DNA from 3 places in the Arthrobacter sp. 05T410 genome. Region 1 is predicted to be linked to each of the others. Evidence: predicted binding sites of a transcription regulator. Region 1 holds the regulator's gene; each other region holds the start of a gene.
The links. Region 1 encodes HrcA, which represses chaperone genes, less so after heat shock. Its sites were predicted from a motif close to TTNGCACTCGNNNNNNNCGAGTGCNAA; they were not measured.
Positions count from the first base shown of each region.

Region 2: a site for HrcA is predicted at 2,765-2,791, ahead of groES (co-chaperone GroES). Genes of this name have one in related genera too.
Region 3: a site for HrcA is predicted at 2,958-2,984, ahead of AC1DFR_RS14895 (FmdB family zinc ribbon protein). Genes of this name have one in related genera too.

Region 1 is NZ_JBFTLP010000001.1:66,879-72,325, reverse strand. Features, by position in the region: gene AC1DFR_RS00305 (GerMN domain-containing protein) at 373-1,254, shown strand; gene AC1DFR_RS00300 (16S rRNA (uracil(1498)-N(3))-methyltransferase) at 1,305-2,093, opposite strand; gene dnaJ (molecular chaperone DnaJ) at 2,096-3,226, opposite strand; gene hrcA (heat-inducible transcriptional repressor HrcA) at 3,319-4,332, opposite strand; gene AC1DFR_RS00285 (DUF3097 domain-containing protein) at 4,650-5,447, shown strand, end outside.
Region 2 is NZ_JBFTLP010000003.1:459,545-464,991, forward strand. Features, by position in the region: gene AC1DFR_RS06810 (shikimate 5-dehydrogenase) at 1-592, shown strand, start outside; gene AC1DFR_RS06815 (class I SAM-dependent methyltransferase) at 689-1,912, opposite strand; gene AC1DFR_RS06820 (hypothetical protein) at 1,979-2,413, shown strand; gene groES (co-chaperone GroES) at 2,951-3,247, shown strand; gene groL (chaperonin GroEL) at 3,329-4,939, shown strand; gene AC1DFR_RS06835 (acyltransferase family protein) at 5,209-5,447, shown strand, end outside.
Region 3 is NZ_JBFTLP010000012.1:7,085-12,531, reverse strand. Features, by position in the region: gene AC1DFR_RS14915 (hypothetical protein) at 1-477, opposite strand, end outside; gene AC1DFR_RS14910 (GNAT family N-acetyltransferase) at 621-1,241, opposite strand; gene galU (UTP--glucose-1-phosphate uridylyltransferase GalU) at 1,247-2,164, opposite strand; gene AC1DFR_RS14900 (5-formyltetrahydrofolate cyclo-ligase) at 2,269-2,931, shown strand; gene AC1DFR_RS14895 (FmdB family zinc ribbon protein) at 3,071-3,322, shown strand; gene AC1DFR_RS14890 (RcpC/CpaB family pilus assembly protein) at 3,709-4,392, shown strand; gene AC1DFR_RS14885 (AAA family ATPase) at 4,490-5,447, opposite strand, start outside.

The DNA of each region.
Region 1 (5,447 bases):
CTGCTGGCACGGCAGGCATGGAGACGCGGCCGGACCATGTCAGTGCCAGGAACCACAAGCGGACGCCATTAGGTATCAACTTTGTATCGGCCTCATATCGTTCCCGTTGCAGTTCCGGCGCCAGGGCCCAAACCCGGCTGCCGCGCCGCGCCCGTGTGCCATGCTGGAATCCGGCTGTCCCGGGATCGCCGGGCCGGTCTCCGGCCGGTGAGGGATGGGGCGGCCGTCGACGGCCGACGACGGCTACAAACGGATCATCACCCCGGAACGCGGGGCGTACGACGAAGGGACAGCGGCATCAGGAAGCGTGGAGTTCAGCAGCCATCGGCGGGGCGCGTCCGCCGCGTCGCGCTGGCGTTGGCGCTGCCTGCCGTGCTCGTCCTGTCCGGCTGCGTGGCGACGCCGCAGAGCGGCATCACGAATTCCAGCAGCCCATCAGAGCTCATTCCCGCCCCGGCGTCGGGCGCCCCCACCACGAGCGCACCGCTGGAGACTGCCCAGACGTCGAACAAGGCTCCGGTGTATTGGATCGGCCGTGGCAATGACAACGCGTTTCTCTACCGCGAGTTCCGCGACGTTCCGGATCAGGACAATCCCGTCACCCGCGCCCTGCGGGTCATGATGTCGCAGAAGCCATTGGACCCGGATTTTTTCACGCCCTGGCAAAATCCGAAGAAGCTGGCGACCTCGATTTCCGGCAAGAACGTCATCACGGTGGATGTCTCCGCTGATGCCTTCAACAGCAACGTGGATGCGGCCATGGCCGAGCGCGCCATCCAGCAGCTCGTCTACACGGCGACAGCTGCCGCGGCCAGCGCCGGCCTCATCGATGCCGGACAGCAGGTCCAGGTGGTTGTGCTGGTGGACGGTCACACCGACTACGTCGCCTTCAACCATGTCCGCCTGGGCGAGCCGACCTCCCGCAGCGCCGGGATGGTGGCACCAGTGTGGATCATTGATCCGCAGGAGGGCACGTCCGTGGCCGACGGTTCGGTCAAGATCAGCGGCCGCAGCACCGTCCAGGGCGGGAAGCTCCGCTGGGCGATCCTCAAGGTCGACGGCGACGGCGACAACGCCAAGACCGCGTATCTCAACGGCAGCGCCACCGCCTCCGCCGATGCAGCCCGGCCCGGGCTGTTCACCTTGTCCGTGAACCTCGGCCCGGGCAATTACGAGGTCCGGGTGTCCCAGGTGGACGCATCCGACAGCGCCAAGGAAGTATTCCAGGACACCCGCGGGTTCACGGTCAAGTAGCCGTCACCTCAACAAGGCATCACGTCACCTGCGGCGGCGGCTGCCGCAGGTCACCAGCGGCCGAGGATGTCGCTGGCCAGCACAGTGGCGGCGGGCCCGGCCGTGGACGAACGCAGCACATGGTGCCCCAAAAGGGCCGTAACTGCGCCGGCGTCGCAAAGCCGGGTCACCTCCCGCGGGCTGATGCCGCCTTCCGGACCCACGATCAGCAGGACCTCACGGGATCCGGCATCATCTGCCACAACATCGCCGGGCCCAACACTTTCCAGCCAGGCCTCGAGTACCTGCCGCAGCGGGCGCACGGCGTCTTCGTGCAGGATGACGGCGAGGTCTGCCGCCGTTACGGCCGCCTGCAGCCCGGCGCCGTCGACGGCGGCCCGGACCTCGGGAATCCATGCCCGGCGCGCCTGTTTGGCGGCTGCCGTCACCACCGACTGCCACTTGGCATGCGCCTTCGCGGCCCGCTCAGCCTTCCACCGCACAATGGACCGCTCGGCCTGCCAGGGAATGACGGCGTCGATGCCCAACTCGGTCGCGGTCTCGGCCGCCAGTTCATCGCGGTCGCCCTTCGCCAGGGCCTGGACCAGGACCAGCCGTGTTCCTGGCCGTGGTTCCTCAGCCAGGTCCACGCATTCGACGCTCAGCTCCCCGGCAGCGACGGCTGTCACGGTGCCGGTCAGGCGCTTGCCTGCGCCGTCCGCGATGTCGACCGCTTCGCCGACGCCGATCCGTTTGACGGTGACGGCGTGGCGGGCCTCGGTTCCCTCGAGGACGAAGGCCGAGCCGGGGACCTGCTGGTCCAGGGTGCCTGGGGCGGTGAAGAAGACCGGGTTACTCACCGCTACAGGTTACCGAGCCGGTCCCGCAGTTTGGCGAAGACGCCGCCGCTGGCCGCAAGCTTTCCTTCCGTGAGGTGCTCGCCACGGTGCTTGGCCAGCTGGCGGAGAAGTTCCTCCTGGACGTGATCGAGCTTGACCGGTGTTTCCACCTGCAGGTGCACCTTCAGATCGCCGCGGCCGTGGCCGCGCAGGTGCGTGACGCCAAGACCGCGAAGGGTGATGATCTCGCCGGACTGGGTGCCGGCCTTGACGTCGATCTCCTGCTGTCCGTCGAAGGTGTCGAGGGATATTTCGGTGCCGAGGGCGGCCGCCGTCATGGGAATGTTGAGGCTCGCGTGCAGGTCATCGCCCTCGCGCACGTAAGTGGCGTCGTTGTTGACCCTGATCTCCACGTACAGGTCCCCGGCGGGGCCGCCGGCAGGGCCGGCCTCGCCCTGGCCGGACAGCTGGATGCGGGTGCCGGTGGCCACGCCGGCCGGGACCTTGACGGTCAGCGAGCGGCGGCTGCGGATCCGGCCCTGGCCGCTGCATTCGTTGCACGGGTCCTTGATGACGGTGCCGAAGCCCTCGCAAGACCCGCAGGGGGCGGACGTCATGACCTGGCCCAGGATGGACCGCACGGCGCGCTGGACCTGACCGCTGCCGCCACAGATGTCGCAGCGGACCGGGTGGGTGCCCTCCCGGCAGCAGGATCCCTCGCAGGTGGGGCAGATGACGGCCGTGTCGACCTCGAGCTTTTTGTTCACGCCGAACACCGCATCGCGGAGGTCGATCCGGACGCTGATCAGCGCGTCCTGGCCGCGGCGGACCCGGGACGCCGGGCCGCCCTGGCCGCCACCAGCGCCGAAGAAGGTCTCGAAGATGTCCTGGAAGGCGAAGCCCTGGCCCGAGTAGCTGCCGCCGCCGAACCCGTTGTCGGTGCCGTTCTCGTTGCCGGTGGTGTCATAGACCCGGCGCTTCTGCGGATCGGAGAGGACCTCGTAGGCGTGCGTGACGGCCTTGAACCTGTCCGAGGCGTCCTCCCCGGGGTTCACGTCCGGGTGCAGGGTCCGGGCCAGTTTCCGGTAGGCCTTCTTGATCTCCTCCCCCGATGCGTCGCGGGAGACTCCAAGAACGTCGTAGTGGCTGCTCAAAGTGTGTATCTCTTCCTTGTTGTACTGCCTGTGGGGTACTGCCTGTGGGGCACTGCCTGTGGGGCAAGAAGTCGTATTCGGTCCCGGACCCGTCAGGGCCCCAGGATCCTCGAAAGGTAGCGGGCCACCGCTCGGACGGCGGCCATGGTGGTGGGATAGTCCATCCGGGTGGGCCCAAGCACTCCGACCTTGGCCGTGGCGTCCGGCCCGTAGGCGGTGGCCACGACCGAGGCCTCGGCGAGACCGTCGTAGGGGTTTTCCCGGCCGATGCTGACGGTCACGCCGCGCGGGTCTTCGGCCATTTCGCTGAGCAGGCGGAGCATGACCACCTGTTCCTCGAGGGCCTCCAGCACGGGGCCGATGCTGAGCGGGAAGTCCACATTGGAGCGGGCCAGGTTTGCGGTGCCGGCCATGACCATGCGCTCTTCACGGCTGCTCGTGGCCAGGGCCTCAAGGCCGCGGGCCAGCGCCTGGGCTGCTCCGCGCCGCGCGGGCGGGCCACCGGCAACGACGGCGGGCAGCAGCTGCGGCATCAGGCTCAGCGGCGTACCGGAGAGGCTGGCCAGAAAGCTGCTCCGCAATTCCGACAGCGCGTCGTCGGGAATGTCCTGCCCGACGTCGATCACGCGCTGCTCCACCTTGCCCGTGTCAGCGATCAGAACAGCCAGCACTTTCCTGGGCGCCAGCAGCACGAACTCAATGTGCCGCACCCGGGCGCGGCTGAGCAGCGGATACTGCACGACGGCGACCTGGTTGGTCAGGTGCGAGAGGAGCCTCACGGTCCGGTCAAGGATGTCGTCGAGGTCCTCGGATCCTTCCAGCAGCGCCTGGATGGCCCGGCGCTCGGCCTGGGACAACGGCTTCACCGCTGAGATCTGGTCGACGAACAACCGGTAGCCCTTGTCAGTGGGGATCCGGCCTGCACTCGTGTGCGGTGCCGTGATCAGGCCCTCGTCTTCCAGCGCCGCCATGTCATTTCGGATCGTGGCGCTCGAGACGCCGAGATGGTGCCGTTCGACGAGCGCTTTGGAACCAACGGGCTCACGCGAATGGACGTAGTCCTCCACGATGGCGCGCAGCACTTCGAGTTTGCGCGGTTCGCTCACGCTCCACCTCCAATCGACTGTCCCGCAGCCGGTGCCACCCCCGCGTCCGGTCCGGGTCCACAAGTGGTGCACGGACGGCCCGCCGCAGGACAAGGGTTAGCACTCGACATGCCTAAGTGCTAACCAGTCTAATATGAGTCGCCGCGTTGTTAGCATTGGATTCGCTCCAGGCGTGGCCCGCGGGAACGCGATTCCCGTCACGCCGGCGCCGAGACCGTGGCAGACGCTGCCGTTGCCGCGCCGTCGCGGTCCGGTTCCGGCCCCCGGAGAGTTCCACCGACCGCCGTACATTCCGAGTGCAAAGTAAGCGTGAAGAGATGTCGTACCAGAACTGGGGACCCCAGGACCTGTCCGCCCCCGCCAAGACCCAGCTGCCGGAAGTCCCGGTGGAACGCGGGATGGTCCTCGAGGAGGTCCAGTCCGGCTGGGTGGGCGCCGTAACCCGCGTGGAGAAGTCCGGCGGCATGCACGTGGTGGCGCTGGAGGACCGGCGGGGCAAGTCGCGGTCCTTCCGCCTCGGCTTCGGCTTCCTCTTGGACGGCCAGCCCATCCGCCTGATGCCGCCGGCCCCGAAGAAGACGGCACCGGCCGCCGGTGCCGGCCGCACGGCGTCGGGCTCGGTGCGGGTGGCGGGGCAGCGCGCACAGGTGGCCAAGGCCAGCCGCATCTGGGTGGAAGGAAAGCACGACGCCGAGCTGGTGGAGAAGGTCTGGGGCGATGACCTCCGGGTGGAGGGCATCGTCGTCGAGCCCCTGCACGGCATTGACGACCTCGCGGCCGCCGTGGCGGACTTCGGCCCGGGCCCCGGGCGGCGCCTCGGCGTGCTCGTAGACCACTTGGTGGCAGACTCCAAGGAGTCGCGGATCGCCGACGCCGTCATGGCCTCACCGGGCGCCGCAGGCAACGTCCTGATTGTGGGGCACCCCTACGTGGACGTGTGGCAGGCCATCCGGCCCTCGGTCCTGGGGATCGAGCAGTGGCCCGTGATCCCCCGCGGCACGGACTGGAAGACCGGGATCCTGATGGCTTTCGGGTGGCCCCACTCCACGAAGGAGGACATCGGCCTCGGCTGGCAGAAACTCCTAGGGGCTGTCCGCAGCTACGCTGATCTGGAG
Region 2 (5,447 bases), on a different contig from region 1:
GTCGGCGAAGGCCATCGACTCGGTCAACACCATCGTCAACGACGGCGGCCGGCTCACGGCGTACAACACCGACTACACCGCAATCGAGCAGCTCTTGCAGAGCAATGCAGTCCCCACGGACTACTCGGTGCTGGTCCTGGGCTCCGGCGGCATGGCCAAGGCCACCGTGGCCGCGCTCCGGGATGCCGGGTTCAAGGACGTGACCGTCGTGGCCCGCAACGAGGGCTCCGGCCGCGCCCTGGCCGAACAGTACGGCTTCGCCTGGCGCGCGGACCTGGGCTCTGCGGACTCCGGTACCGGCACGGCGGACATGCTAATCAACGTCACCCCCATCGGGATGGCCGGCGGCCCGGACGCCGCCTCGCTGCCCTTCCCGCAGGAGGCCATCGATGCCGCCAAAGTGGTGTTCGACGTCGTCGCGCTCCCGGCCGAGACACCGCTGATCAAGGCCGGCCGCGCGGCCGGCAAGACCGTGATCACCGGAGCCGAGGTCGCCACGATCCAGGCGCTCGAGCAGTTCGTGCTGTACACCGGCGTCCGGCCGACCGACGAGCAAATCCGGGCAGCCGAGGAGTTCACGCGGGCCCAGTAGCCCGACAGCCCAGTTGACCGGCCGCTTCGCTGACATCCGGCGGCGGCGGGGCACGGCGCCGCGGGGCACTCGGCCGGTGGGATCCCGCTGGCGGGGCTAGACCGGCTCCACCGAGACGGCCACCCGGTCCTCGCCGATCCTGGTGAGGACCAGGGTGGCGGATTTCTTGTCCTTGTGCTTTGCGCTGCCGCCGGGCAGGAGTTGCTTGCGCAGCTCTTCGGGCGTGACAGCCATACCGCGCTTCTTGATGTCCAGGACCCCGATGCCTTGATCCTTGACCCACGCCTTGAGTGCCTTGACGTTGAACGGCATCACCTCCAGGACCCTGTACGCCTTGGCGAACGGGGTGTCATGCAGCTCCGGGGCGCAGACGTAGGCGATGTGCTCGTCCACGAGGTGCCCGCCCAGCTGGAGCGCGACGTCGGCCACCAGGCCGGCGCGGATCACCGCGCCGTCGGGCTCATACAGGTACCCCTCCACGGGCCCAACGGGCGCCACCGGGCCGGCGCCGAAGTCCTCGCCGCTGGTGAGCTCAGCGGAACCAAGGGGGCCGAGCACGAGGGCCGCGCGCCGCACCCCCGGACGCCGCACTGCGTTGAACCACAGGGCCACCTCGGTCACGTCCCCGCCCACAGAGACCCACTGCGCCTCGCAGCCGGCCGGCACGGAATCGTGCGGCATGCCGGGGCCCATCTTCACGCCGACGGCGCGACCGGTGCCGGCGAGTGACTCCACGAAGGACAGCGGCGGGGAGAAATCCTCCGGATCCCAGATCCGCTTGGTTCCCGAAGTGGACGTCGTGCGCCGGGCTGGGTCGAGCCAGACGCCGTCGATCCCCTCGAGGGATACCGACGTTGCATCGGAATGGACCACCGTGGCGTTGCGGAACGGGATCAGGTTCATCGTGGCGCAGGCGGCCGTGGCCTCGTCCATTTCCACGGCGGTGACCACCAGGTCCAGGGAGGCCAGGGCCATGGAGTCCGCCCCGAGCCCGCAGCCGAGATCCGCGACGTGGCCGATCCCGGCCTCCGCGAACCGCTGCGCGTGCCGTGCCGCCACCGTGAGCCGGGTGGCCTGCTCCAGACCGGCCTTCGTGAAAATCATCTGCCGGGCGAATTCGCCGAACTTCGCCTCGGCCTTGGTCCGCAGCCGGGACTGGGTGAGCACGGCCGAGACCAGCTCGGGGGAGTGGCCGGCCTTGCGCAGCGACGCCGTGAGGCGGAAGGCCTCGTCCTCGCGGTACGGGCCCAACGACGCCAGCAGCTCCCAGCCCTCGGGGGTGAGGATCGGGGCAATATATTCCTGCGGTGCGTCAGTCATGGCATCCAGCGTAGTTGAGGTCCGCGGGCGCGTTGTGACCGGACGGCGGGGGCTAGGCTTGATGGCATGGAAGACAGCGGCACAGGCGACAGCATCTCAGCGGACACGGCCGGGCAGGACACGGCCGGCGACGACGACGCCAGGCAGGAGCGCCGGCGGCCGCAGGGACTTGCCCGCTACGCAAAACCGGCGCTGATCGCCGGCGCGGTGATCGCCGTCGTGTCCGTCGCACTTTTGGTGATTATCTTCTTCCTCGATTCCTTCAACGCCACCGTGTATTCCGTCGGCGGCAAGAACGTCCAGGACGCCACGGACGAGGCCCGGGCCATCCGCGAGACCTATACCGCGGCCCGGCTCGGCGGCATCATCTTCCTCGTCGCCGGCATTCTGCTGGCCGCCGCCGGCGCCGTGCTGTCGTTCCGGCACCGGAATGACGAAGGCCAGAACACGGACGAAGACGACGGCGAGGACGTGGACTTCGACGACCTCGCAGACCAGTAGCCATCGAGTAGGCGCGCGAATAGACGCCGCTGGTGGGCGCGCACCGCACCGCCAAACGGCCAACGGCCACGGGCCAGGGGACATGCCCAGCCTCCTGCGCCACGGATGGACATGTCCTCCCTGGCAGCCCGCACCCGTTGGGTATGTCCATCGCTCAGCGCGGGCACAGAGCATGACGCCCAAGTGTCCTCTGGCCGCAACAAAAAATGGGCATGTCCTCCCGGGCAGCCCGCACCCGTTGGGTATGTCCATCGCTCAGCACGGGTACAGAGCATGACGCCCAAGTGTCCTCCGGCCGCAGCGAAAAATGGGCATGTCCCCTAAGGGGAAATGTTCACCCGGAACGAATTTCTGGCACTCGCCTTGACCGAGTGCTAACCATTTACATAGAGTCGTCATTAGCACTCTCCCTAGGAGGGTGCTAACACATGAAGCGCGTTCCGCCAGGCACGCTGCCGGCACCGCGACGACGGTCTGTGCGCCTTGGCATCACCGCTTCATAGTCCACGAATTTGCTGACGAAAAGGAGAGGTCCGAGTGTCGGTCTCTATTAAGCCTCTTGAGGATCGTATTGTTGTCCGCCCGCTCGAAGCCGAGCAGACCACGGCTTCCGGCCTGGTTATCCCGGACTCCGCGCAGGAGAAGCCGCAGGAAGGCGAAGTTGTTGCAGTAGGCCCCGGCCGCTTCGATGACAACGGCAACCGCGTTCCCGTTGACGTTGCCGTTGGCGACGTCGTCATCTACTCCAAGTACGGTGGAACCGAAGTCAAGACCGGCGGCACCGAGTACCTCGTGCTCTCCGCCCGCGACGTTCTGGCGATCGTCGTAAAGTAACTCTCTTGGACCCCCGCGCAGCCGATCCTTTCGCATTGAATGGATCAGTTGCGCGGGGTTCTGTCTTGAAAGGACAAAACCATGGCAAAGCAGCTTGCGTTTAACGACGCTGCCCGCCGGTCGCTTGAAGCCGGCATCGATAAGCTCGCCAACACCGTCAAGGTCACGCTGGGTCCGCGCGGCCGCAACGTCGTACTGGACAAGAAGTGGGGCGCCCCCACGATCACCAACGATGGTGTGACCATCGCCCGTGAAATCGAGCTGGATGACCCCTACGAGAACCTTGGCGCGCAGCTTGCCAAGGAGGTCGCCACCAAGACCAACGATGTTGCCGGCGACGGCACCACCACCGCCACCGTCCTGGCCCAGGCCCTGGTCAAGGAAGGCCTGCGCAACGTAGCGGCAGGCGCCGCGCCTGGCGAAATCAAGCGCGGCATCGAGGTTTCGGTCGAGGCCGTCGCCGCCCGTCTGCTGGAGAACGCCCGCCCGGTTGAAGGCACGCAGGTTGCCAACGTTGCCGCAATCTCCGCCCAGAGCGACGAGGTCGGCGAGCTGCTGGCCGAGGCGTTCGGCAAGGTCGGCAAGGATGGTGTGATCACCATCGAGGAGTCCTCCACCACGCAGACCGAGCTGGTACTGACCGAGGGCATGCAGTTCGACAAGGGCTACCTGTCCCCGTACTTCGTCACCGACGCGGAACGCCAGGAGGCCGTCCTCGAGGACGCCCTGATCCTGATCAACCAGGGCAAGATCTCCTCAGTGCAGGATTTCCTGCCGCTGCTGGAAAAGGCGCTGCAGAGCTCCAAGCCGCTCTTCATCATCGCCGAAGACGTCGAGGGCGAGGCCCTGTCCACGCTGATCGTCAACCGCATCCGCGGCACGCTGAACGTCGTCGCCGTCAAGGCGCCGGGCTTCGGTGACCGCCGCAAGGCCATGCTGCAGGACATCGCGACCCTCACCGGTGCGCAGGTTGTCTCCGCGGAGCTGGGCCTGAGCCTGGACACCGTTGGCCTCGAGGTGCTCGGCACCGCACGCCGCATCACGATCACCAAGGACAACACCACGATCGTCGACGGCGCCGGTTCGGCCGAGGACGTCGCCGCCCGTGTTGCCCAGCTGCGCGCCGAGCTGACCCGCACCGATTCGGACTGGGACAAGGAAAAGCTGCAGGAACGCCTGGCCAAGCTGGCCGGCGGCATCGGCGTGATCAAGGTCGGCGCCGCCACCGAGGTTGAGCTGAAGGAAAAGAAGCACCGCATCGAGGACGCCGTGTCCTCCACCCGCGCTGCCCTCGAAGAAGGCATCGTGGCCGGCGGCGGCTCCGCCCTCATCCACGCGCTGAAGGCGCTCGACGAGGACGCGGCCGTCCAGGCCCTCGAAGGTGACGCGGCTGCGGCCGTCGGCATCGTCCGCCGCGCCCTGGTCCAGCCGCTGCGCTGGATCGCCCAGAACGCCGGCTTCGACGGCTATGTCGTGGCTGCCAAGGTCGCCGAATCCGCCGTGAACCAGGGCTTCAACGCCAAGTCCGGCGAATACGAAGACCTGATCGCCGCCGGCGTGATCGACCCCGTGAAGGTGACGCGTGCGGCTCTGCGCAACGCGGCCTCCATCGCGGCACTGGTCCTCACCACGGAAACCCTCGTGGTGGAGAAGCCGGCTGACGAAGACGAGCACGCAGGGCACAAGCACTAGGCTCTGCCCGCAGGGGGGACGGTCCGGCATCTGCCGGGCCGTCCCTTTTTCTGTCGAGTCTCTGCTGCCGTCCTGCCGTGTTCGTGGCCGCAAGTTGCCGTGATTCTGGCAGAGTTAACCCGTCAGGTGCCGCTCCAGCGTCCCGGGTTCACTGGAAACTCCCACGTTGGCATGCCTCAATGGGGTTCAGTGGCCGCCGTGACGATTGGCCATCAAAATTACGGTTTGGTAACATGGAGGCTTTGGTTATCTGGTTGAGGGGTAGTTCTATGACACAGCAAGGAACCTTGCCCCGGCCTGCCCGGCACATTGCCGCGACGGGGCACGATCCCGCAGCCAAGTCTGGCCGAAAATCCACCTTCAGGCCCGAAATCCAGGGACTCCGGTCCCTCGCTGTGCTGATGGTCATGACCTATCACATCTGGCTGGGCCGGGTTTCCGGCGGCGTGGACGTCTTCCTGCTGATCTCGGCCTTCCTTATGACGCTGCAGTTCGTGGGCCGGTACGA
Region 3 (5,447 bases), on a different contig from region 1:
CATCTTCCGCCGGCGATCGCGGACGGCAAGACGACGAAGCAGCGCCACTGCGGCGAAGGCGCCCAGGAGGGCGGTCACCGGCAGCCAGCCTGAACCGATGCCGAAAAGCCGAAGGGCTCCGGACACCACTGCCGTGAGGAGAGCCAGGAGCCCGGCTACCGCCAGCACCAGCCGCGCCCAACGAATCCGGAATGCCGGGGAGCCCGACGCAGCAATCGGATTCACCCGAGGGGTCGCCGCTTTGCCCGCCCCAGGCCCAGGTGTGCCGCCGGCCGGGTCTGCGCGCTGTGTGCTGATCATGGGTTTCTCCTGCTGCGCCGCCATTTTCATAACCTTCCCCGCATGTGGATCTGCTGGTTCCATGTCAATGACATCCGCCAGGAAGTCGCCTGCAGGCTGCAGCTGGTGGCGTCCGTTCCGGAGAACGTAGGGCGCCACCCACACGATCCAGAGCGCAACAGCAATGACAAGGATCACAGAGCTGCTAAGAGGGAAGTCCACACTCAAAACCGTATGAGGTATATGAGGTGCTGCCCCGCATTGTCAGGGGTGTGTCGCGCGCGCAGCGGCGACTGGCCGGCGTCGGGGCGTCGTGGCTGGTCAGGCGGCTCTCATGGGCCTCAGGACTGGCGGGTTCTCAGCCACCGCGCGAGGAGGCCTTCCGGCACTTCCTCAGCCGTGAGCGCGAAGGTCCGGTGGTCTGCCCATTCACCGTTGATGTGCAGGAACCTGGGCCGGAATCCCTCGTCACGAAACCCGAGTTTTTCCACCACGCGCAGGCTCGGCGCGTTCTCCGGCCTGATGTTGATCTCCATGCGGTGCAGGCCAAGGGTGCCGAAGCAATAGTCGGTCGCCATGGCCACGGCGGTCGGGGCGATCCCCCGGCCGGCCCGTTCCTTGTCGACCCAATAGCCAAGCGTCGCCATCATGGCCGATCCCCAGACGATCGAGGACACCGTCAGCTGCCCCACGATCACCGGCGCCTGATGGCCTGGTGTCCATTCCGCGATGACGAATGGCAGGGCCGTGGCCTGCGCGGCCTGGGCCTTGAGCGAGCGCACCATCTGCCGGTAGTCCGGCAGGCCGCCGCCGGGGACCGGGTTCGATGCCTCCCAGGGGGCCAGCCACTCGCAGTTGCGGGACCTGAGCGCTGTCCACTCCTTGCGGTCCCGGTACCGGATCGGGCGCAACACGATTTCGCCGCTCTCCAAGGTCACCGGCCAGGTGAAGCTGCCCCCCACGGGAGTTATTTGGCGAGGCTGGGGGCCAGGCTGGACGCGAAGCCGGGCAGCCATTCGCGCAGGCCCGGGCCGAGGTCCTCACTGTCGCAGGCGAGCTGGACACAGGCCTTGAGGTAGCTGAGCTTGTCGCCGGTGTCGTAGCGGCGGCCGCGGAAGATGACGCCGTACACGCCGTAGCCCTCGCCGGTGCCGGCCGAGAGTTCCTGCAGGGCGTCCGTGAGCTGGATTTCCCCGCCGCGGCCGGGCGCGGTGCGCTCCAGCACTTCAAAGACGGCCGGGTGCAACACGTAGCGGCCAATCACGGCCAGGTTGGACGGGGCGTCCGCGACATCGGGCTTCTCCACGAGCTGGTTGATGCGGACGTAGTCCTCACCGCCGATTGCCTCGACGTCCGCGCAGCCGTAGGCACTGATCTGGGACGGGTCCACCTCGATCAGAGCGACCACTGACCCGCCGGTCTTGGCCTGGACCTCGATCATGGTGCTGAGGAGCTCATCGCGGGCGTCAATGAGGTCATCTCCCAGGAGGACGGCGAACGGCTCATGCCCGACGTGCTGCTTGGCCCGGAGGACGGCGTGGCCGAGGCCCATGGGATCGCCCTGGCGGACGTAGTGGATGTCACCGAGGTTGCTGGCGGCCTGGATGGATTCGAGCTTCGCAGTGTCACCCTTCGCCTCCAGGGTGGACTCCAGCGCGGGGACGCGGTCGAAGTGGTCCTCCAACGCCCGCTTGTTGCGGCCAGTGATCATCAGGATGTCGTTCAGGCCGACATTCACGGCCTCCTCGACGACGTACTGGATGGCCGGCTTGTCAACGACAGGCAGCATTTCCTTGGGCATGGCCTTTGTGGCCGGGAGAAACCTGGTACCAAGGCCCGCGGCGGGGATAACGGCCTTGCGGACGGAAGCGATGGGTGTATTCACACGACTAATCTAACGGAGGGACCAATCATTGCGTAATCATTATGCGAACCGCCTGCCGGGCCCCCCGGTGCAGCGCGGCCGCAAAAGGCAGAGGACGGGCCAAGATGGCGTCAAAAGAGGAAATTCGCTCCAGCCACAGGGCGGCGCGTTCCGCACTCCCGCTGGCCGCACAGGACACCGCCGCGGCGGGCATCGCCAGCCACGGGCTCGCTTGGGCCTCCGGGCTTGGCCGCGGCCGCCAAGGCACCTTCGCGGCGTACCTCGGTGTGGGCGCCGAACCGCCCACACTGCCACTGCTGACTGCCCTGGTCGAGGCCGGGCACCGGGTGCTGCTGCCCGTTTGCGAACCCGACATCGAGCTCAGCTGGGTGTTCTGGACTCCCCAGTCCGGGTTTGTCCGCAGCCGGTACGCGCCCATCCAGGAGCCTGTCGGAGAGCGCCACGGTACCGAAGTCATGCGGGACGCCACCGCAATCTTCCTGCCGGCCACCGCGGTGGATTTCTCGGGCAACCGAATCGGGCAGGGCGGCGGCTACTACGACAAGTTCCTTGCCGCCCTGGCTGCCATGTCCTCCGCGTCCGGCGGGGCGGACGCCGGGGCGGCCGACGCTGCAGCCGACGCTGTCGCGTCGCCGACTGCCGCCGTCGTCTATGACACGGAGGTGCTGCCCGCAGGCAGCATCCCCGCGGAGTCGTTCGACCGGAAAGTCGACACGGCGCTGACCCCGGGCGGGATCGTCCGGCTCGGCCGATCCCGGCCCGCCTGATCCGGGTTCCCGCCAAGGTGATAGAATTGGCACTCAGGCCCTGCGACTGCTAAGGACGGAACAGGTCGATAGAAATATCGGCGGTGATCCGGACTCCGCAGTACGGGACCTGCTCGTTTGCCCCTGAGGAGGATTTCCAGTGCCCACGTATGCATACGCCTGCAAGGACTGCAGCCACGCCTTCGAGATCGTGCAGTCGTTCAGCGACAACTCCTTGACGTCCTGCCCCGAGTGCCAGGGCACGCTGCGCAAGAAGTTCAACAGCGTCGGCGTAGTGTTCAAGGGCTCCGGCTTCTACCGGACCGATTCGCGCGACGCCAAGGGCAGCACGGTTTCCCCGGCTCCTGCAGCTCCCGCGGCCACCCCCGCGCCCGCCGCCGCGGCCAGCTAAGGCACCTGCCGGGTTGGCGCCGGCCGCCGGCTGGGCCACGGCCGGCTGATTCTCGGCACTGCCTGAATCCCTGTCCGCTGTTGCCGCTGTTGCCGTTGCCGCTGTTGCCGTTGTCCACATAGGACGTTCCGCAGCTGCCGCCGCTCTGCGCGGATCCGTAGCGTGGCGGCATGGAACTTTTCCTCACCGCGGTTTCCCCGCCTTCGTTCAAGACGGCTGCCCCGGCGGCGCCTGTGCCGTCTTCCACGCCTTTGTTCAGGCCGTTCCGCGCCGCAATGCCTGAAGCTGGACCCGGCCGCTGGTCCCGCACCGGTATCCGTCCAACGAGCCTTCCTGCCGCCACGTTTTCCGCCGCGGGCCTTCCGTTCCGGAGCCGGATCGGTCCCGTGAAACCCCGCCGGCGCCCGCCCCGCGGCCGTCCGTCGTGGCACCGCCTGCGCGGCTGGCTGAACCGGAACCGGCGGCTTATCGCGGCCCTCCTGTTCTGCATCCCCGCCGGACTGACAGTTCAGCAACTGGCTCCAGCGCCCACTGACACTGTCGCAGCCTTCGCCGCCGCGGCCGATCTGCCCGCTGGAAAGTCCCTGGAACCCGGCGATCTCAGCAGGATCAGCGTGCCACCCGGCCTTATTCCTGCGGGCAGCCCCGGCAGCGAGACCGCGTTCGAGGGAAAACAGCTGGCCGCACCGTTGCGCCAGGGCCAGCTCCTCACCGACGCCCAGATCCTGGGACCGGGCCTGCTCGCCGGAAGCCCGCGAGGCTCTGCGGCCGTGCCGCTGAGGATGGCAGATCCGGCCTCCATCCAGCTGGTCTCCCCCGGGCAGCTCGTCAACGTGGTGCTCACTGCCGGCAACGGCATGGAACAACCCGGCGAAAGCCAAATCCTGGCCGAAGCCGTACCAGTGCTCTGGACGTCGACGCAGGGCGGCAAGGCCGGCTCCTGGCCCGCCACTGCGGAGACTGACGGGCTGGTGGTGGTGGCAGCGACGGCCGACCAGGCCCGAAGGCTGGCGGGCGCGTCTACCCAGGGCAAATTGTTTTTCGTGCTTGTGGCGTCACCGCCGGGCTAGCTGTCCAGCCAGCAGGGCGTTTTCGCCGGGCCAGTGGCCCGGGCCGTATGCTCCGGCGCGGGCCGCGCCCGCAGGCTCTGGGCTGCGGGCCGGCACGTCAGCCCCAGTGCGGCGGCTTCTGTTCCTGGAGCCAGGCGTCGTGATCGTAATTATCAGGCTGGTCACCCCAGCGTCGGGGGTCGTCTTCCGCCGCCTTGTTCGGCAGCACACCCTCCGGAACGGTGGCCTGTGCCTCCGAACGGCGCGACGTCTCCTTCTCGGCCTCCTGTTCCGGCCCGTCGCCGGTCGATTCCCCGGTCGATTCGCCGGCCTTCGACCCTGCGGTGTCGGCCGCGGCCCCCGTCGACTCACCGGTCTTCGGCCCCGCGGTGTCGGCCGCGGCGCCCGCCGCGCCGGTGGCGACGGCGTCGTTCGTGGCGCCGGTGTCGTTCGTGTTGCCGGTGTCGCCGGTCTTGCCAGTGTTGCTAGTGATGCCGTCCGCACTCATGCCGCCGGCCTCCTTACTGCCTGAATTGCCTGTCATTGCTGATGCTGGTGCCTGCCGGCGGAATTCTTGGCCGGCAGTTTCGTGGCCGCGGAATACCTGTCCGGCGGGTTCGGCCGCCACGTGGTACTCGGCGGCCCGCGCCTCGTCAATAGCCAAATGCTCGATGCCGTCGTCGAAGAAACCGTGCGATGTCCGCAGCCGGCTGGACACGGCGGGCTTCTCCAACCCGAGGTAGCCGCCAATCCGGTCGGCGCAGGCCGAGGGGTCGGTGAAGACCTCTATGGTCCACAGGGGCATGTACCGCCAGCCAAGCCGCTCCAGGAGCTGCGGCCGGAGCCTGCTCCGTTCGCGGACGCTCATCCGCCGGTAGTGGCTGGTACCGTCCGACTCGATCGCCACCGGACGGGGAATCTCCGCATCGTCCTGGCCGATCGTGGTCATCGGATCGGCGGCCGCCACCATGTTCAGGACGCCGTCGTACTGGTGCCACACCCGTGCCCCGCGGGCCCGGAGCCGGTCACCCAGGTCGGCCACGAGCGGATCGGCGCCGAGCGCCTGCTCGCTGGCC